Regions from separate parts of the Streptomyces sp. NPDC005438 genome, predicted to be linked through region 3. Evidence: riboswitches for the same ligand, from Rfam matches in the RefSeq annotation. Region 3 holds a riboswitch; each other region holds the start of a gene.

The links. A riboswitch is a leader RNA that binds a small molecule or an ion and turns the genes downstream of it on or off. The one in region 3 is predicted to bind cyclic di-AMP.
Region 1: another riboswitch for cyclic di-AMP. It lies ahead of ABZT14_RS17230 (transglycosylase family protein); the one in region 3 lies ahead of ABZT14_RS10395 (M23 family metallopeptidase).
Region 2: another riboswitch for cyclic di-AMP. It lies ahead of ABZT14_RS03780 (transglycosylase family protein); the one in region 3 lies ahead of ABZT14_RS10395 (M23 family metallopeptidase).

Annotation. Positions count from the first base shown of each region.
Region 1 covers NZ_JBEXEP010000007.1:307,813-313,767, forward strand. Annotated here, with positions in the region: gene ABZT14_RS17225 (dipeptidase) at 1-840, shown strand, start outside; cyclic di-AMP (ydaO/yuaA leader) riboswitch at 1,162-1,311, shown strand; gene ABZT14_RS17230 (transglycosylase family protein) at 1,317-2,486, shown strand; gene ABZT14_RS17235 (DoxX family protein) at 2,840-3,406, shown strand; gene ABZT14_RS17240 (helix-turn-helix domain-containing protein) at 3,445-5,097, shown strand; gene ABZT14_RS17245 (hypothetical protein) at 5,391-5,630, opposite strand; gene ABZT14_RS17250 (PspC domain-containing protein) at 5,630-5,955, opposite strand, start outside.
Region 2 covers NZ_JBEXEP010000001.1:907,794-913,748, forward strand. Annotated here, with positions in the region: gene ABZT14_RS03770 (DUF4185 domain-containing protein) at 1-774, shown strand, start outside; gene ABZT14_RS03775 (helix-turn-helix domain-containing protein) at 911-2,020, shown strand; gene ABZT14_RS03780 (transglycosylase family protein) at 2,621-3,265, opposite strand; cyclic di-AMP (ydaO/yuaA leader) riboswitch at 3,267-3,462, opposite strand; gene ABZT14_RS03785 (OsmC family protein) at 3,851-4,276, opposite strand; gene ABZT14_RS03790 (hypothetical protein) at 4,461-4,889, shown strand; gene ABZT14_RS03795 (cytochrome P450) at 4,959-5,955, opposite strand, start outside.
Region 3 covers NZ_JBEXEP010000004.1:19,553-25,507, forward strand. Annotated here, with positions in the region: gene ABZT14_RS10385 (hypothetical protein) at 1-121, shown strand, start outside; gene ABZT14_RS10390 (hypothetical protein) at 400-759, opposite strand; gene ABZT14_RS10395 (M23 family metallopeptidase) at 1,084-2,211, opposite strand; cyclic di-AMP (ydaO/yuaA leader) riboswitch at 2,224-2,401, opposite strand; gene ABZT14_RS10400 (PP2C family protein-serine/threonine phosphatase) at 2,649-3,836, opposite strand; gene ABZT14_RS10405 (isocitrate lyase/phosphoenolpyruvate mutase family protein) at 3,919-4,755, opposite strand; gene ABZT14_RS10410 (winged helix-turn-helix domain-containing protein) at 4,764-5,486, opposite strand.

The DNA.
Region 1 (5,955 bases), on a different contig from region 3:
ATGGGTGCCGAGGGCGGGCACTCGATCAACAACTCGCTGGCCACCCTGCGGGCGTTGTACCAGCTGGGGGTGCGGTACATGACCCTCACCCACAACGACAACGTGCCCTGGGCCGACTCGGCCACCGACGAGCCGGCGGCCGGTGGGCTGACCCGCTTCGGTGAGGAGGTGGTGCGGGAGATGAACCGGCTGGGGATGCTGGTGGACCTCTCGCACGTGGCGGCCTCCACCATGCGGGACGCGCTGCGGGTGAGCGAGGCGCCGGTGATCTTCTCGCACTCCTCGTCCCGGGCGGTGTGCGACCACCCGAGGAACATCCCGGACGACGTGCTCCAACTGCTGGCGGACAACGGGGGCGTGGCGATGGTGACCTTCGTGCCCAAGTTCGTGCTGCCGGAGGCGGTGGAGTGGAGCGACCGGGCGGACGCCCACCTGCGGTCGCTGGGTCTGCACCCGCTGGACGGTACGGAGCGCGGGGTGCGGGCGCGGCGGGAGTTCGAGGAGGCGAACCCCCGGCCGGAGGCGACCGCTTCCACGGTGGCCGACCACCTGGACCACATGCGCCAGGTCGCCGGGATCGATCACCTGGGTATCGGCGGGGACTACGACGGGGTGCCCTTCACCCCGGCCGACCTGGGCGATGTGTCCTGCTATCCACGGCTTGTGGGCGAGTTGTTGGCGCGTGGCTGGTCCGAGACGGACATCGGCAAGGTCACCTGGGGGAACGCGGTCCGTGTCCTGGGCGAGGCGGAGGGGGTCGCGCGTGAACTGTCCGCGCGGCGCGGACCGTCGATCGCCACCCTCTCCCAACTCGACGCTCCGAGCGCCCAGAACGGGTAATTCGGACTCCCGTGACGCAATTCACCCCGCCTTCGGGCGGGGTGATGTCCGTTGCGCGCCGTTTGTTTTCCTCCCGCGCCATTCCCCTTGCTGGGGGCGGTAGTTGAGGAACGGCTTCCGTTCGTGCCGGTGGCCGCGCGTCGGCGTCGTCCGCCGTTCGGTCACTCCATCGGGTCGTCCTGGGTTAAATGTCTATTTCGCTCTCACGTTCAACTTCCCCGAGCCGCTTGTTTCGTCGCATTTTCTGCGTTTAACGTTCAGCTCCGCCGCTACCCCAAAGTGGCGGTCCGCTGCCGGACGCCGAATCCTGCCGGCGGCAGCGGATCCCAGACGTCACGTCTAACGGCAGGAGCGGGGGACCCAAGGTAAGTGCCGGACCCACGGGCCGGCTTGGGGTGAAGCCACCGAGAGGTGGCCGGGCAACTCCAGCCCGAACCCGACAGCTCACCTCGCAGGCGTCGGAGAGGAGCACCACTATGTCCGGACGCGGACGCCACCGGCGGCCACGCGACAGCCGCCTCAACAAGAACGTCACCCGCATCTCCGTGGTCGCCGCCGCCGGCGGGGTCACGACCATGGTCGCCGGCGCCAACGCCCAGGCCGCTTCCGTCAGCACCTGGGACAAGGTCGCCGAGTGCGAGTCCAGCGGCGACTGGAGCATCAACACCGGCAACGGCTACTACGGCGGGCTCCAGTTCGCCCAGAGCACCTGGGAGGGCTTCGGCGGCAGCAAGTACGCCTCGCGGGCCGACCAGGCCAGCAAGTCCCAGCAGATCGACATCGCGGAGAAGGTGCTGGCCGAACAGGGGCCGGGCGCCTGGCCGCTGTGCGGTCCCAAGGCGGGGCTCGCCAAGGGCGGTCCCGCCCCGGGTGTCGACCCGGGTGGCGAGTCCAAGCCCACCACGCCGGCCAAGCCCAAGGCCCCGTCCAAGCCCGAGCGGCCCAAGGGCGACCAGGCCAGCAGCCACGGCCGCAACGGTGAGTCCTACACCGTGGCCAGCGGCGACACCCTGTTCAAGATCGCCAAGGCCCAGGACGTACAGGGCGGTTGGGAAGCGCTGTACGAGGACAACCGCCAGGTCATCGGCGGCGACCCCGACGTGATCATCCCCGGCCAGAAGCTGAGCGTCGACGGTGGCCCGGCCAAGTCGGAGTCCAAGGCGACCCCGAAGAAGTCCGGTCCCAAGCACGCCAAGCCGAAGCAGTCCAGCGACCAGGCGTCCGCCCCCAGCGGCAACTCCTCCGGCTTCCAGGCTCCGGTGAACGCCCCGACCAGCACCGCCTACCGCGCGTCCGGCGGCTCCTGGTCCAGCGGTTACCACACCGGGGTGGACTTCTCGGTCTCCAGCGGCACCAGTGTCAAGGCCGTCGGCCAGGGCACCGTGGTGTCCGCCGGCTGGGGCGGCTCCTACGGCAACCAGGTCGTCATCAAGCACTCCGACGGGCGCTACAGCCAGTACGCCCACCTGTCCTCGCTGTCCGTCAGCGCCGGGCAGACGGTCAGCGGTGGCCAGCAGTTGGGGCTGTCCGGTTCCACCGGCAACAGCACCGGTCCGCACCTGCACTTCGAGATCCGTACCGGTCCCGACTACGGCTCGGACATAGACCCGCTGGCCTACCTGCGCGGTAAGGGCGTCTCGCTCTGACCCACGCCGGGAGGTCGACCGCTCCTCTCCGGTGCGTCGAGGCCCTCCCCGCCCTTCCCAGGGCGGGGAGGGCCTTCGCGTGCGCCGGTGGCCCGCCCGATCCGGTACGGGTCCGGTGAGGGAGCAGGTGTACGAGGGCCCCCGCCTGGTACCCGCCCCGGTGGGCGACCGGCCGACCCGGTCCGAGGCTCCCGTGTGGCGTCCCCCGTACCGCGGGGCGGATTCGGGGGCTTGGCCCGGACATCCACGTGCTTGGCACGGATAGTCGCAACCTTGAGACGTGGACGCCCCGGGCAGAATGCCGGCACAGCCGGACACGTACACGTGAGCGACCGGGAGACGGGAGTGGGGCCATGTCTCTGGCGGACCGCATGGGCGGCGAGGGCGGTGGGCCGAAACCCATCAAGGGGGTGAACGGCCCCGGCGGCCTCGGGGGCGGCGGCCTCCGGGACACCGCGGCCCGGTACGCCCTGCTCCCCCTGCGCCTCTTCCTCGGAGTCACCTTCGTCTACGCCGGCCTGGACAAGCTCACCGACCGCGCCTTCTTCGCCTCCTCCGGCACCGGCTCCCTGGCCGCCACCCTGGACGGGGTCCGCGACACCGCCGCCCTCCCCTTCCTGGTGGAGCTGGCCCAGCGGAACCCCGAGGGTTTCGGGTACGCCATCGCCCTGGGAGAACTGGCCGTCGGACTGGGCACCCTGCTGGGCCTGTGGTCCCGGGTGGCCGCCCTCGGGGGAGCCCTGATCTCGCTCACCTTCTGGCTGACGGTGAGCTGGTCCACCGAGCCGTACTACCTGGGCAACGACCTGGCCTACCTGATCGCCTGGCTGCCCCTGCTGCTCGCCGGAATCCCCCGCCACTCCGTGGACGCGGTACTGGCCGCGCGCCGGAGGCGGAAGGGGAGGGTCATCTTCGGGTAGGGCGTACGGGGTGGACCGCCTCCGGTTACCGTGACCGCATGGGAGGCAGGGGCGGGGCGGGAACGACGGACACGGCCGGACCCGGGGAGGGCCGGATCGGCGGACAGCGGGGAGCGGCCGGTACCGGTGCCGGCTCCCCGGACCACAGCGACGCGTCGGGCGATGCCGGAGCCGCCTCGGCCGCCGCGACCCTCGCGCGCCTGACGGCCGGCCCCGAACCGGTCGCCCGGGTACTGGACTGGCTCGGCCGCCGCTGTCCGGGCACCGCGACCCTGCTGTACGCCGACGGCACCCCCGCGTACCCCGCGCACCACACACCCCCGGAGGAACTGGCCGACCTGGTGCGCGCGGTACACCGCCAGCGCACCCCCTCCACGGTCCGGGGACTGGGCCGGGACACCGTCCACGTGGTCGCCCTGGGCACCCCCGCCGACAGCGCCCAGCGCCCCGACCTGCCCTACCTGACCCTGGTCGAGGTAGCGCCCAACACAGCGCCCGGTGCGCTGACCAGGTCGGAGGGGGCACCCCGGGGCGCCCCGCTCGCCGAGGCCGCCCGCGCCCTGGGCGTGGCCTGGCGCCTGGAGGAGGCCGACCGGCGCTGGCAGCGGGCCTGGCACGCCGAGGCCAACAGCCGGGAGACGGTGCTCCAGTTGCTGATGGCCGGGCAGATCGTGATGGCCCAGCGGGTCGCCCGGATAGTGGACCGCGGACTGCCGGAGCTGTGCTGGCTCCAGGTGATCGAGTGCCCGGACGGCGACCGTGGCCGGATGGCGCTGCTGGTGGAGCGGGCCAGCGAGGGCCGGGCCTGGTGGGCGCCCTGCTCGGTGCGGCCCCGCCACCTGATCACCCTGGTTCCCGCCTCGGAGGGCGGCGACGTGGCCGTACTGGCCCGGCGACTGTTGCACCTCGAACCGCACTGCCGGATCGGCGCCAGCGAACCCTCCACCCTGCCCGAGGCCCCCCTCGCCTACGAGCAGGCCTTCCACGCCCTGGCCGTGGCCCGCCAACTCGTCGACGGCCACGCCCGGTTCAGCCCGGACGCGGCACCGATGCCCCGGGTGAGCGCGGAGGCCCGCCGCTGGGCGGACGCCCTGCTCCAGCCGGTCGCCGGCCACGTGCCCCCGCGCCGCGCCGACCCCGACGGTGGGGAACTGATGGCCACCCTGGCGTCCTGGCTGAGCTTCGCCGGGGCCGCCAACCACCACCTGAAGATCCACCGCAACACCCTCAGCGCCCGGGTACGGCTGCTGGAGCACCTGTTGGGGAAGGACCTGGTCGGCTCCCTGGCCGACCAGTCCGCCTGCTGGCTGGCGCTACGGCTGCTCCAGGCCCCCTCACCGGCGCCATCCACCGGACCGGATGTCGACCCGGACGCCGACGCGGGTGCCGACGCGGGTGCCGCGCCGGACGTTCCGGCGCCCACCCTGGAGGCGTTGCTGTCCACCCCGGAGGTCGTCAAGTGGGCCCGTACCCAGGTGGCCCCGCTCTCCCCGGAGGCGTTCACCACCGTCCGGGAGTGGCTGCGCGCGGACGCCCGACTGCCGGTCGCCGCACGGGAGTTGGGGATCTCGCTGCCGGGGGCCCGCAAGCGGCTGGCCCGGGTGGAGGAGCGGCTGGGGCGCTCCCTGCTGCGGGCTCCCAGCGCCCGGCACCAACTGTGGCTGTCGATGCGAGCACTGGGGCAGCTGTGACCCCGGTGGCCCTCACTGTTCGGGAAGAAACCGCCGGTCCCGGTCACTGTGCGAACTGTTCCTGGTGACCGCCGGCCCGCCCGGTCTACCTTCGTGGTGGCCCTCTTCGGGCCTACCCGGGCATCCAGACCCGTGCCACCGCCGGTTCTGTCAGGCTCCCCTCGGTACGGGTCTGGAGGCCTCACCGTGGCGAGCGGTCCGCCCACCGGTCGCGGTGGCGTGGGGTCGCCCGCCTCCCCCGGTCCGCAGCGCGGTGACGGGGGTGCCGCGCTGCGGGCCTTCGCACCGCCCGGTCAGCGGCTGGCCGACCCCGGTCCCGTCTTCCCGTCGCGCTGGCCGGACACCACCCGTCCGACCAGCCAGCCGAAGACCACCAGCAGCCCGGAGGCCAGCACCCCCGCCGGGGCCAGCAGCCACAGCAGCGGCTCGGACGGGTGGAGCACCCCCGTGGCGTCCAGGACGTAGACCAGCCCCACCGTTGCCAGCAGCAGCCCCACCAGCAGCCGCGTCGGTCGGAAACCCCGCCGCCCCATCAGCGCCCCACCCTCTCGTCCCTGGTGATCGGGGTGATCCGCTCGCCCTCGCGGGCGAGGGACACCTGGCCCCAGGACACCTCGGCGTCCAGCCGCAGCACCCCGTGCGGCTTCTCCCCGCGCTGGGGGCTCAGCCGCAGCCCCTCGTGCTCCACCCGGGGGCCGTTGCGGAACCCGTGCCGCCGCTGGGCGTCCTGGGGGAGCCGCAGGTCACCGAGCCCCACCCGTACGTCGAGGATCACCGTCATCTCGTCCGGCACCGTGACCAGCACCTGCCCGGCGCCCACCCGCATCCGGGTGCGCACGGTCTCCTTGGCGCCGGCCC
Region 2 (5,955 bases), on a different contig from region 3:
GTGCAGGCGGTGGTGGAGCCGCGTACCCCCGGCTCCCCGGACAAGGTGGTGCGGGTGCTGCTGTGGCAGCGGGAGCAGGGAACGGCCCCCTGGATCTTCGGGGTGCCCCGCCTCAGCGAGGTCGCCACCCTGTCGCTGCCGGACCTGAAGCTCCAGGACATCAGGCCGCTTCACCGCCCCTCCGACAACACCCCCTTCGACCGGCGGGTGCTGTACGGCACCTCGGCCGTCCAACAGGGGGAGTGGACCTACGTGTTCGGCGCGGACGAGGGCAGCGTCGACGGCAAGGCCTCCCGCGCCCACGTGGCCCGGGTGCCGCGCGGACAGCTGGCGGCCTCCTCCGCCTGGCGGTACTGGGACGGGAAGGAGTGGCAGGGGAACCCCACCCGCTCCCGCGCCATCCTGGTCGGCCGCACCGCACAACGCGGAGCCACCGGCACCTACTCGGTGGTCCGGGCCAAGGACGGCTGGCTGCTGCTGACCATGGACGCCGGAGCCCCCGACGGCGGCGGGATGGACACCCTCACCTCCTACTCCTCCTGTTCGCCCACCGGCCCCTGGTCCGGCCCGGTCAAGGTCGCCAAACCGCCCCTGCCTCCGGGGGGCGCGCGGGCCGGGGCGGTGCCGTACAACCCGCAGGCGCACCCGGAGTTCACCGACGACCGGGGACGACTGCTGGTGAGCTACGACGTCAACGTGCTGGGCTCGACGGAGGGCATCCACCGGGACGTCAACCTCTACCGGCCCCGCTTCCTCCGGCTCGACGTGCGCTGACCCCTCCCTCACGGACGGCCTCCCACCGCCTGGGACGGCCGCCCAGGTCAAGAGCACGTCAAGGCCACCCCACCTCGGCCCACAGCTCTGGGCACTCCCTTACGCTGTGCCGACCGACGAAGCGAGAGGCGGGGGCGTGAGGCATCAGCCCGTACCGAACAGCTACCTCGACGGCTACCCGGAGCTGCTCGCCGAGGTCTCCCACACCGGACGGCTGCCCCGCCGCGACGAGTTGGAGTCGCTGCGCATGTTGGGCGAGCGCGCCGCCGAGGAGGGACACGGCCTACGGGAACTGATCAGCCTCTACGTCAGCGCCACCCGGGGACTGTGGAGTTCGCTGCCCGGGGTCGCCCGCTCCGCCGGAGCGGCCGAGCGCGGACGGACCGGGGACGCGGTACTGGCCGTACTGGACGCGGCGGTGAACGCCCTGGGGGAGGGGCACGAACGGGCCCAGCGAATGGCCCTGCGCCAGGAGGAGGCCGAACGTCGGGAGTTCGTCGACGACCTGCTGCACGGCCGCAGTGACCTGGGCCGACTCAGCGAGCGCGCCCAGCAGTTCGGGCTGCGGCTCGCCCAGTCCCACCAGGTGGCCGTGGCCGTGGGGGACGAGGACTACGTCGACACCCACCCGCTGGTGCGCCGGGTGGAACGGGACCTGGCCGGCCGGTTCGGCGAGGCCCACCACGCCATGGTCGCCACCAAGGACGGCCGGCTGGTCTGCATCGCCGCCACCGGGGACGCGCCACTGCTGGAGGCGTTCGGCAAACTCGCCGAACGCTCCGGGCCCGACTACCAGGGCGCCCGCAGGGTGGCCGTCGGCCGGGACCACTCGGGGCCGGGCGGAGTGGTGCGCAGCTACGAGGAGGCCCGGGGCGCGCTGGAGTTGGCGGAGGGCCTGGGCCTGGAGGGCACCCACTTCAGCGCCGAGAAACTGATGGTGTTCCCGGTGCTGCTCCGGGACCGGGGAGCGATCGCCGACCTGGTCACCACCGTGCTGGGGCCGCTGACCCAGGCCCGGGGCGGCGCCGACCCGCTGTTGGAGACGCTGGCGGTCTACTCCGAGTCCGGCTACGTCAACGCCGAGGCCGCCCGACGGCTCGGCATCAGCGTACGGACCCTGTCCTACCGGTTGGAGCGCATCCGTACGCTCACCGGCTACAGCCCCAGCGACTCCCTGCACCGCTACACCCTGGAGACCGCCACCATGGGCGCCCGGCTGCTGGGGTGGCCCGCGCGGGAGCTGTGAGCGACGGCCGGCCGCCTCGACGGTCCGGCCCTCCTTCCGTACCGAACTCCCCACCGGCCCCTGTCCCGTGGCGGGTCGCCACCGGTTCCCGACCGAACCGGACACGGGGCGGGGGTCGAGACTTCCGGGTTCCGGCAATGTGCTCGACGGTCATCCACTGTCATCCTGTGGTCACGCCACGGCGGGGCCCACAGGCGACGGGGACGGGGCTCCTCCCCTGTGAGAGGCGCCGGCGGTCGAGCGACCGCTGTGCGCCCACCAGGGGGTGAGGTGCCCGCGCCGGCCCGCCGTGAGCGTCCACGGTCCGGGGTCCTCCCTGGAAACCGAGGTGGCGCCCGTCGATGCCCCCCACGGGGGTGGGGACATCGACGGGCGCTTCCCGCTGTCGCCGCCCTCGGTCGCCGCCCTCCGCGGGCGCCCGGTACGAGGACGTTCAGACCGCCACCGGTCCGCGCCGTACGGGGAGTTCCCGGTGCCCCGGCGGTGGCCCGACCCGGCGGTGGGGGAGCGGGTGGCCGGCTCCCTGGTTGCCGGGTTCCTGAGTTGGGTGCTGAGGGCAACCGGGCCGGGACCTCAGCCCCGACCCGGCAAGGCCCCGCCTCAGCCCAGGGTCAGCTTCTGCCCGGGCAGGATCACGTTGGCGTCGCTCAGCACCGAGGAGTTGCGCGCGTAGAGCTGCTTCCAGGTGGTGTCGTTGGCCTGGGCGATGGAGCTGAGGGTGTCGCCGGACCGCACGGTGTAGGTCTTGCCGGAGGCGCCCTTGCCCTGCGACGAGGCCGACGGGGACTTCTGGGACTGCTGCCGGGTGGACGACTCGGACGACGGCTTGCTGTCGCTGGTGCCGCCCTGGGGGCTGACGTCGGCGGAGGGGCCGCCGGCGGTCAGGCCGCCCGCGCCGGCGCAGGCCCAGGCGCCCGGACCCTGGAGCTTCAACAGCCGCTCGGCGGTGGCGATCTGCTGCTCCTTGGTGGCCAGGTCGGCCCGGGAGGCGTACTTGGTGCCGCCGGCCGCGGCCCAGCTGGACTGGGAGAACTGCAGACCGCCGTAGTAGCCGTTGCCGGTGTTGATGGACCAGTTGCCGCCGGACTCGCACTGGGCGACCTTGTCCCAGGTGTCCACGGAAGCGGCCTGCGCGCCGGTGGCGCTCAGCATCGGGGCGGCGATCGCGACGCCGGCGACGCCGGCCAGGGTGGCTATCCGGGCGACACGGGCGCGGTTGCCGTCACGTCCCTTGCTGGTGAACATGCTGTCTCCTCACCGATGCCTACGAGGTGAGCTGTCGGGTTCGGGCTGTGAGTCGCCCGGCCCGTCCGGCGAACCGGTACGGGCTTCACCCCTAGCCCTCGGGGGCCTTCCGGGCAGCACTGAGCTGCGACGGACGGCTCCGTCGGGCACCTACCGTGGGTCCCCCGCTCCTGCCGTGGTTGTTGCTTGAGGTGATCGAGGGGCCGTCGACAGGATTCGGCATAGCGGCCCTCGATGCCCGCGATCCGCGGACGGTGGCGACCGTAAGCACAGCGGTGCCGGCAGGCCAAAACCGGGCAGTGGGTGCCACTGTGGTCGATGAGGCCCATGGGGTGTGCTCTACCGCTCTTTGTGCAGGCCAGCATGTATGTGGCCGCATCGGACAGTTGGTGTGAGACGGATCAAGCGGAGAGAAGGGTCACAGGCTCGGGGTCCCGTTTCGGGGCCCTGTGGGGGTGTCGAACTGCCGGCCATGCGACGGAAAAAGCCTCACTACTGACCAAAAAGGTCGAAAGGGTTGGCGTCCTGGGACGCGAAAGGGGTGGTGCCCTCCCTCGGGAGGACACCACCCCTCGCGGACCCCGATCAGACCAGGTTGGCGGTCAGGGTGATCGTGGTGCCGGAAAGCGCCTGGCTCACCGGGCAGTTCGCCTTGGCGCCCTCAGCCGCCTTGGCGAAGGCCTCGGCGTCCAGCCCGGGCACCTCCGCCTCCACGGTCAGGTGGATGCCGGTGATTCCGGTCCCCGGCTCGAAGGTGACGTCGGCCTTGGTGTTCACCCGGGTGGGCGGAGTGCCCGCGCCGGCCAGGCCGTGGGAGAGGGCCATGGAGAAGCAGCTGGAGTGCGCGGCGGCGATGAGTTCCTCGGGGCTGGTCCGCCCGTTGGGCTCCTCCGCGCGGGACGGCCAGGTCACCGGCTGCTCGCCGATGCCCGAGGAGTCGAAGGTGACGGCCCCCGACCCCTCCAGCAGGTTGCCCTCCCAGACGGTGTGGGCGCTACGTGTGGTGGCCACGGTGGTACCTCTCTTCACTTGGTTCGCTCGCCGCACTGCGACGGTTGGACACCCCTATGCCAACACACTTCACGTACCCGGTGCCGACCGCACGCTGACGGACCCTCATCGTCACCCACCGGGCGCCCTGTCCCACCCGGCTGAGACTGACTACCGTGTCCCCGGGACATCGGAAGGGGTGGCAGTGGAGGAACTGGCGACGCTGGCGGCGGAGGGTGCGAGCGCCCTGGTCGCGTTGATGGTGACCGACTCCTGGGAGCGGGTGAAGGGGCGGGTCGCCGCCTTCCTGAGCCGGGGCCGGCAGGAGGACGCGGGCAGCGCGGAGGAGGAACTCGACCTGTCGCAGGGCGAGTTGGTGAACGCCCGGGACGAGGGTGACGAGGAGGCGGCCGACGACCTCCAGGCCACCTGGCGCAGTCGGCTCCGTCGGGTGCTGCGCGAGGACCCGGCCGCCGCCGACGAACTGCGCGCCCTGCTGGAGGAGGTGCGCCCCCAACTGCCCGCCCAGGACAACTCCCAGGTGCACAACAGCGTCGGGGTGGTCCACTCGGGAGCGCAGGTGTACCAGGGGCGGGACTTCTCCCACCTCACCATCCGCCCCCCGGGCGTCTGACCGCCTCCGGCCCCGACGCTCCGACCGGGAGCACCGGGGCCGACCGCCGGGCTGGGCGTCCTGGGACGCTCAGCCTCGGGACAGGGTCACCGGGAGGGCGGTCACGCTGTTGCTGACCACCGAGGGCAGGTGGGTCAACTCCTGGTCCCCCACCGCCAGTCGCAGGTCCGGGAAGCGGGCGAACAGCGCCGGCACGGCCACCGCCGCCTCCAGTCGGGCCAGCCCGGAACCGATGCAGAAGTGCGGCCCGTACCCGAAGGTGAGGTGACGGGTCTGCTCGCGCGTCAGGTCGAACTCGTCGGCCCGCTCTCCGTGTTGGCGGGGGTCGCGTCCGGCCGCGATGTACGAGGCCAGCAGCGCGTCTCCCTTGCGGATGGTCACGTCCTCCAGCGGGATGTCCTCGATCGCGAACCGCATCGGGAAGTGGGCCACCGAGGCGTCCCAGCGCAGGGTCTCCTCCACCGCCGCCGTCCACGGGTACTGACCGGAGGTCAGCAGCTTCAACTGGTCCGGGTGGGCCAGCAGGGCGCGGATGGTGTTGGTGATCAGGTTGAGGGTGGTGCTGTGCCCGGCCACCAGCATCAGGATCAGGGTGCCGATCAGCTCCTGCTCGTTCAGCCGGTCGCCCTGGTCGGTGGCCGCGATCAGTCCGCTGGTCAGGTCGTCGGCGGGGTGGGCGCGCTTCTCCGCGATCAGCTCGGTCAGCAGGGCGTGCATCCGCTTGCGGGTCTGCACCCCCTCCTCGGCCGGGGTGGTGGAGGAGGTGAGGCTCTTCGAGAGGCCGTGGAAGTCGTCGTAGCGCTCCTCGGGGATGCCCAGGAGCTGGCCGATCACCCCCATCGGCAGCGGGTAGGCGAAGTGCTCGCGTACGTCCACCACTTCGCCGGCCGGGAAGGTCGCCAGCCGGTCCAGCAGCCGATGGGTGGTCTCCTCGATGCCCGGGCGCATCGCGTCCACCCGACGGGGGGTGAACGCCTGGCTGACCAGGGTGCGCAGACGCCGGTGGTCCTGCCCGTCGGCGGTGGTCATGCCGACGTTGGTGACGAAGTCCAGCAGCGGCCAGCCC
Region 3 (5,955 bases):
GGTGGAGGGCCTGCCGCCCCAGGAGGCGGACGCGGTACGCCAACGGCTGCGCGCGGCCTACCCCGGCCAACGGGTCACCGACGAGGGCGACCTGTGGGCGGTGTGGCCGCCCAGCCACTGACCCCGGACGGCGCCCCGACCGCTCCCCGGGCTCGTCGGCCCACCCGTGGCGTCGGCCACCCGCCGCTCGCCCCGCCCTGCCGTCCCTCACGGCCGGCCACCCCCGCCGGTACCCCGTAGGTGCGGTACCGCCTCCACACCCGGCCCCCGACCAGGTGGACGGGGCAGGCACCCCGCCCAGGCCTTGCCCAGGCCCCGCTCCGCCTCGCACGACGAGGGGCCGACGGCCTCTTCGGCCGTGCTCCCCACGGCACCTTCTCCGATCCGCGGCCGGTCAGGTCAGGATGAGTCGCCGAGAGCCTGCCGTGCTCTGGTCCACCACCGCTCGAACTCCTCCTCGGAGATCTCCGATGTACGGGGCAGGTCCCACCAGCCGTCCGTGGGGCCTTCGGCGAGAACGCCGTACCGCCGTTCATAGCGCCCCATCGCCGCGAGATCGGCATGGTCACGCAGGTCCACGACCTCCGCCAGGGAAGCCGCTGTCACCGGCCGTGAGTCCCGCTCCCTGACCTCGACCTGACGCGCCGCCCAGCCCTCGTCATCGGTCTCGAAGTACAGCCACAGACCCTCGTCCTGGTAGTAGGCGCGGAACCAGGTCCTCATGCCGCCGTCCTGACCCACCACCTTGACCACACGCATGGGGGCACCCCCAGCTCCCACCCGGCGTGCCCCAGGTCTACGGCGCCGTCCCCGGGGAAGGCCCGGCTCGGTGGGCACCCGTCCGGCATCCGACCCGCACACCCCGGGGGCCGTCCGGGAAAAGGACGGTGGCCCAGACGTCGGGGGGTACGTCTGGGCCACCGGGTTTCGCGGGGCCGCGCGGAAGCGGGCCCGGGTGGGCGCCCGGCCAGGGGGCGCCGTCGCACCTCGTACCCTCCTCGGCGTACCGGCACACCGGGTGCCGGTACGGTCGACCGACCCGAGGTGGGGCCGGTCAGGGCCGAGCGGGGTGGTGGTGCGGGGTCAGACCTGCTGGCCCTTGCCGCGCAGCCAGGCCAGCGGGTCGATGGCGTCGCCCCCGCCGGGCCGGACCTCGACGTGCAGGTGCGGGCCGGAGGAGTTCCCGGTGGAGCCCACCCGGCCGATCACGTCGCCGGTGGTGACCTTGCCGCTGGTGCGGCTCATCGAGGACAGGTGGCAGAACCAGATCTCGGTGCCGTCGTCCAGCTCCAGCACGATGCGGTAGCCGTAACTCCCGGCCCAGCCGGCCTCCTTGATGGTGCCGCTGTGCACCGCCTTCACCGGGGTGCCGGTGGGGGCGGCGAAGTCCTGGCCGGTGTGGTTGCTCTGCCACATGCCGCCGGAGTCGCCGAAACCGGAGGTGAGCTGGTACGAGGAGAGCGGCACGGTGTACTGCTTGGCCAGCTCGGCCCGACGCTTCTCCTCCGCCTTCCGCTTCTTCTCCTCGGCCGCCTTGCGCTTCTTCTCGGCCTCGGCCTTCCGCTCCTTCTCCGCGTCCTCGGCGGCCTTGGCGGCGGCCTGGCGGGCGGCCTCGCTGGCCGCCTCGTCGGCGGCGGCCTGTTCGGCCTGGCCGCGCTGCTGCTCGGCCTGGGCGAGGATGCGGTGCCGCAGCGCCTCACCCGCGTTGGTCTGTCCGTTGCGGGAGTCGTCCTGGGTGAGCCCGGCCTGGGTCAGCGGGGCGGCGTTGACCGTACGGTCGGCCCCGTCGTCGGCCAACAGCTCGCCCACACCGGGGAGTTCCTTGGCCGCCGGCAGTTCGGCGGACACCTTGTCGACCGTGGAGCCCAGGTCGGGCATGGTGACGGCGGTGGGTGACTTGTCCTGGGCGGTCGCCATGCCTCCGGCGCCCACGGCCGCGATCATGCCGACGCCGAGCACCGCGCCGCTGCGGGCCATGCCGCCGCGCTGCCGCACCACCCGGTGCCGGCCGCGTACCGGCCGCACCGACTCGGCGGTGGGGTTCCACTCGGGTTCGTCGGTCTCGATGCGGGGGCCGTACGCCTGGTAGGGCGCGGGGTCCGGGGAACCGTGGGGGTCGCTCTCCTCCATGCCGTACGGGTCGTACGGGAGGTGGGCGGAGGGGCCAGCGGGGCCGTAACCGGCCTCGGGGGCATACCTGTTGGACGCCACGAGTGGCGTTCTCCTTTCCTTCCCTCACGCCTACCGGGTTAGCTGACGGGTTCGGAGCAGGAAGGTCTCCTACGGGCCTCTCCTGGGCGGGAGTTGCCCGATTCACCCCAAGGTGATGTGGTTCCCCGGTTCCCCCATGGTGAGGTGACGCTGGTGGCGACGCCCCGAGGGGATTCGGCGTTGGCGCGCGGCGCCGTCTGGTGACGGCGGTGACGACCGCACTGCGTTATCGAACGTTAATAGACCCGCGGCTCAGATTCCAAGCGGGGTAGGGGAATTGGGCCCCGGGCCCCGGACGCTTATCGGTCAGCCGAGGGCAAAGCCGGGCAGGTTTCGGTGTTCTCAGAACCCCGTGGCACCGAGAGTGACTCCCACCCCGACCACCCCGGCAGCTCCCACTACCACAACCCTCACGGCCGCCCCGACCGTCACACCGGTCACGGCTCGGCCCCGTCCACCCGCGCGGAGTCCTCCGCGATCGCGGGGCTCTCCCGCGCGGTGACCTCCTCGGGAACCGTGGAGTCCTCCCGGGCGACCGCCAGCAGCGCGGCGTCGTCCGCCGCCTTGCCCCCGGTGTGCTCGGCCACCGCGCGGACCACCTCGTCCAGCAGCTCGTCCGGGTACCGGTAGTGGTGGCCCCGCAGCCGTACCGCGGGCTCGAAGAAGACCCCGTTGGCGTCCCGCGCCTCGGAGATGCCGTCGGTGTACAGCAGCAGGGTCGCGCCCTCGGGGAAGTCGAAGGTGTCGCACTGGTCGGGCCACTGCCCCAACTCGTCCATGCCCAGCGGCAGCGCGGCCTGGGAGGGACGGAGGAACCGGGTCTCGCCCTGGTACAGCATCAGCGGAGGCGGGTGACCCCGGTTCAGCAGCCGCAGCGTGAACGGCTGGGAGGGGCGCACCTCGGCGAGTACGGCGGTGGTGAACGTCTCCCCGTCGTCCCCCGGCCCACGTCGCGCGGCCTCCCTCCGCATGGCCCGCTCCAGCCGGGAGGCCACCTCCTCCAGGCTGTCCTCCTGCTCGGCCGCCTCCCGGAAGGCGCCCAGCACGATGGTCACCGACTCGACCGCGTCCAGCCCCTTGCCCCGTACGTCCCCCACGATCATCCGCACCCCGTGCGGGGTGTCCTGCACCGCGTACAGGTCACCGCCGATGGACGCCCCGGACTGGGCCCCCTGGTAGCGGGCGGCCACCCGCAGCCCCGCGACCCGGTCGGCGGGCACCGGCAGTACGGCCAGCTGGGCGGCCTCCGCGATGTCCCGGGCCGAGGCCAGCTCCTCGCCGCTGCGCCTCAGCAGCACGTTGAACACCACCGCGAGTCCGGCGACGGTGGCCACGGTGGCGGTCTGCATCGGTCCCTGGGCGGGGGCGTTGTTCTCGTCCAGGCCCAGCACCAGGGCGCCCTCGGCGATCACCGCCGCCAGTCCGGTCAGGGCGGTGGCCCGTACCGACAGTACGGAGGCGGCGACCATGGAGGCCGCCGCGAACAGGGGGGAGATGGTGAGCCCGGCCGGGGTGGCCAGTCCGATCAGCACCCCGAACACCAGGAAGATCGCCGGGCAGGCACGCAGCCAGGACCGCTCCCGGCCCTCACCGCCGTCCGAACGTCTCGGTGTCCCATCCGCCACGGTCCCACCTTGACCCGGTTGGCGCCGTGCGGCTAGTTGTCCGGGGCCACCGGGGCGAATTCCCCGAGCGTGAGGCGAAGGCTCAGCGGTAGGCGAGCGCCCAGCCCTGGGCCTGGAGGTAGGTGGGCGGGGCGACGGGGGCGGGCCGTCCGGCCACGGTCCGCGCGGTACGGACCGCCTCGTGCACGGCCAACCGGAACAGCCGGGAACCGGTACTCACCCGGGCCACCCCCAGTGCGGCCAGCAGCGGCAGCTCGGGGCCACCGGGGGCGTACAGGATGTTGAGCGGCAGCGGGTGGCGGGCGGCCAGCCGCTCGATGGTGTGCGGGTCCCGCAGTCCCGGGACGAACAGCCCGTCGGCGCCCGCCTGTTGGTAGGCGGCCAGCCGCCGGTCCGTCCCGGCGCGATGGCCGGGCAGCCAGTGGGTGTCGGTACGGGCGTTGAGGAACAGGCCCGGGGCCGCCTCCCTACAGGCCACGATCAGCCGGCACTGCTGGTCGACCGGGCGCAGCGAACCGTCGGGGCGGCCGTCCTCCAGGTTGACGCCGGCCACCCCGTAGCCGGCCAGTTCCCGTACCAGGTCGGCGACCTCGGCGGGGTCGCTGGCGTCGCCGGGGTCGCTGGGGTCGGTTCCGAACCCTCCCTCGACGTCCACCGTCACCGGCACCGGCAGGGCGGCCAGTCTCCGGGCCAGCCGCAGCGTCTCGGTACGGGTGTCGGCCTGCCCGTCCGGCTTCCCGGCGGCCGAGGCCACGCCCAGGCTGGTGGTGCCCACCGCCGGGAACCCGGCCTCGACCAGGGCGGCGGCGGAGGCGTGGTCCCAGGCGTTGGGCAGCACCAGGGGCCGCCCGGGCCGGTGGAGCGCCGCGAAGGCCGACGCCGTCTCGGGAGCGGGGCGCGGTGGGTGGTCGCCGGTCATGGCACTCCTCAGGGCAGGTGGTCGGCGGGAAGGTCGAGCAGGGTGGCGAGGGTGTCCCGGCCGTACGGGGTGAGCCGTACCGCCCGCTGACTGCCGATGCGTTCACACCAGCCCCGCTCCAGGGCGTGCCGGCACAGGGTCGCCCCGGCCACCCCGGCCAGGTGGGGGCGCCGCTCGGTCCAGTCCAGGCAGAGCCGGACCAGGGGGCGGCGGCCCCTGGCCCGGGTCGGCAACGCGGCGCCGAGGTCGGTGAACCAGCTCACCCCCCGGTCGGTCAGCGCGCAGCCCCGCCCCTGGTCGAGCAGGCCCCGGGTGGTGAGGGCCTCGGTGAGGGTGACGCCCAGTCGGCCGGCCAGGTGGTCGTAACAGGTACGGCCCCGGGCCATGGCCTCGCTGGCACCCCGGGCACGCAGCCCGCGCGGGGGCGAGGTGTCCGGTGCCGCCTGGGCGGCGAGGTCCTCCACCAGGTGGGCCACCCCGGAGTCGGCCAGCCGGAGGTAGCGGTGCCGCCCCTGCCGGTGTTCGGCCAGCAGTTCACCGTCCACCAGCCGGCTGAGGTGCTCGGTGGCGGTGGAGGGGGCGACACCGCAGTGGCGGGCCAGTTCGCCGGCCGTCCACGCCCGCCCGTCGAGGAGGGCCAGGCAGATGGCCGCCCGCGTCTGGTCGGCCAGCAACCCGGCGAGGGCGGCCAGCCGGGGCCCGGAGGGGCCCGGGGGTGGGGTGGGCGTCATGCCTCCCAGGATGCGCCCACGTCGTTTCGGCGGTGACCGAACTGTCGGGGGCGGCGGCGCTGTCCTGGTGGGTGGGCTTCGGGGGCGCTGCGCCAGTGGCCAAGGCCAAGACCCAGGGGGCTGCGCCCAGCATCCAGGGTCCTGGGTATTGATCGACGGGTGACCGGACCGGGGTGGTTGACCCAACATCCAGGGCCCTGGGCGCTGACCCTGGCGACCAGAATCCGGGGCACTGACCCGACAGGCAACCGGACCACGGGAGCAACACCGAACATCCAAGAACCCGGGCACTGCCCCAGCAACCGGGGCCGCAACTGGGGCCGGGACCAGGGGACGACCCGAACCCAACGACAGCGCCCGGCACTGCCCGGGCAACGGAGACCCCGGCTTCCCTCCCCCCCCCAACGACCAGAAGCGGGCCCCGGAGACCGGAACCAGGACCAGGACTGAACGAGGCAGCCACCCAAGC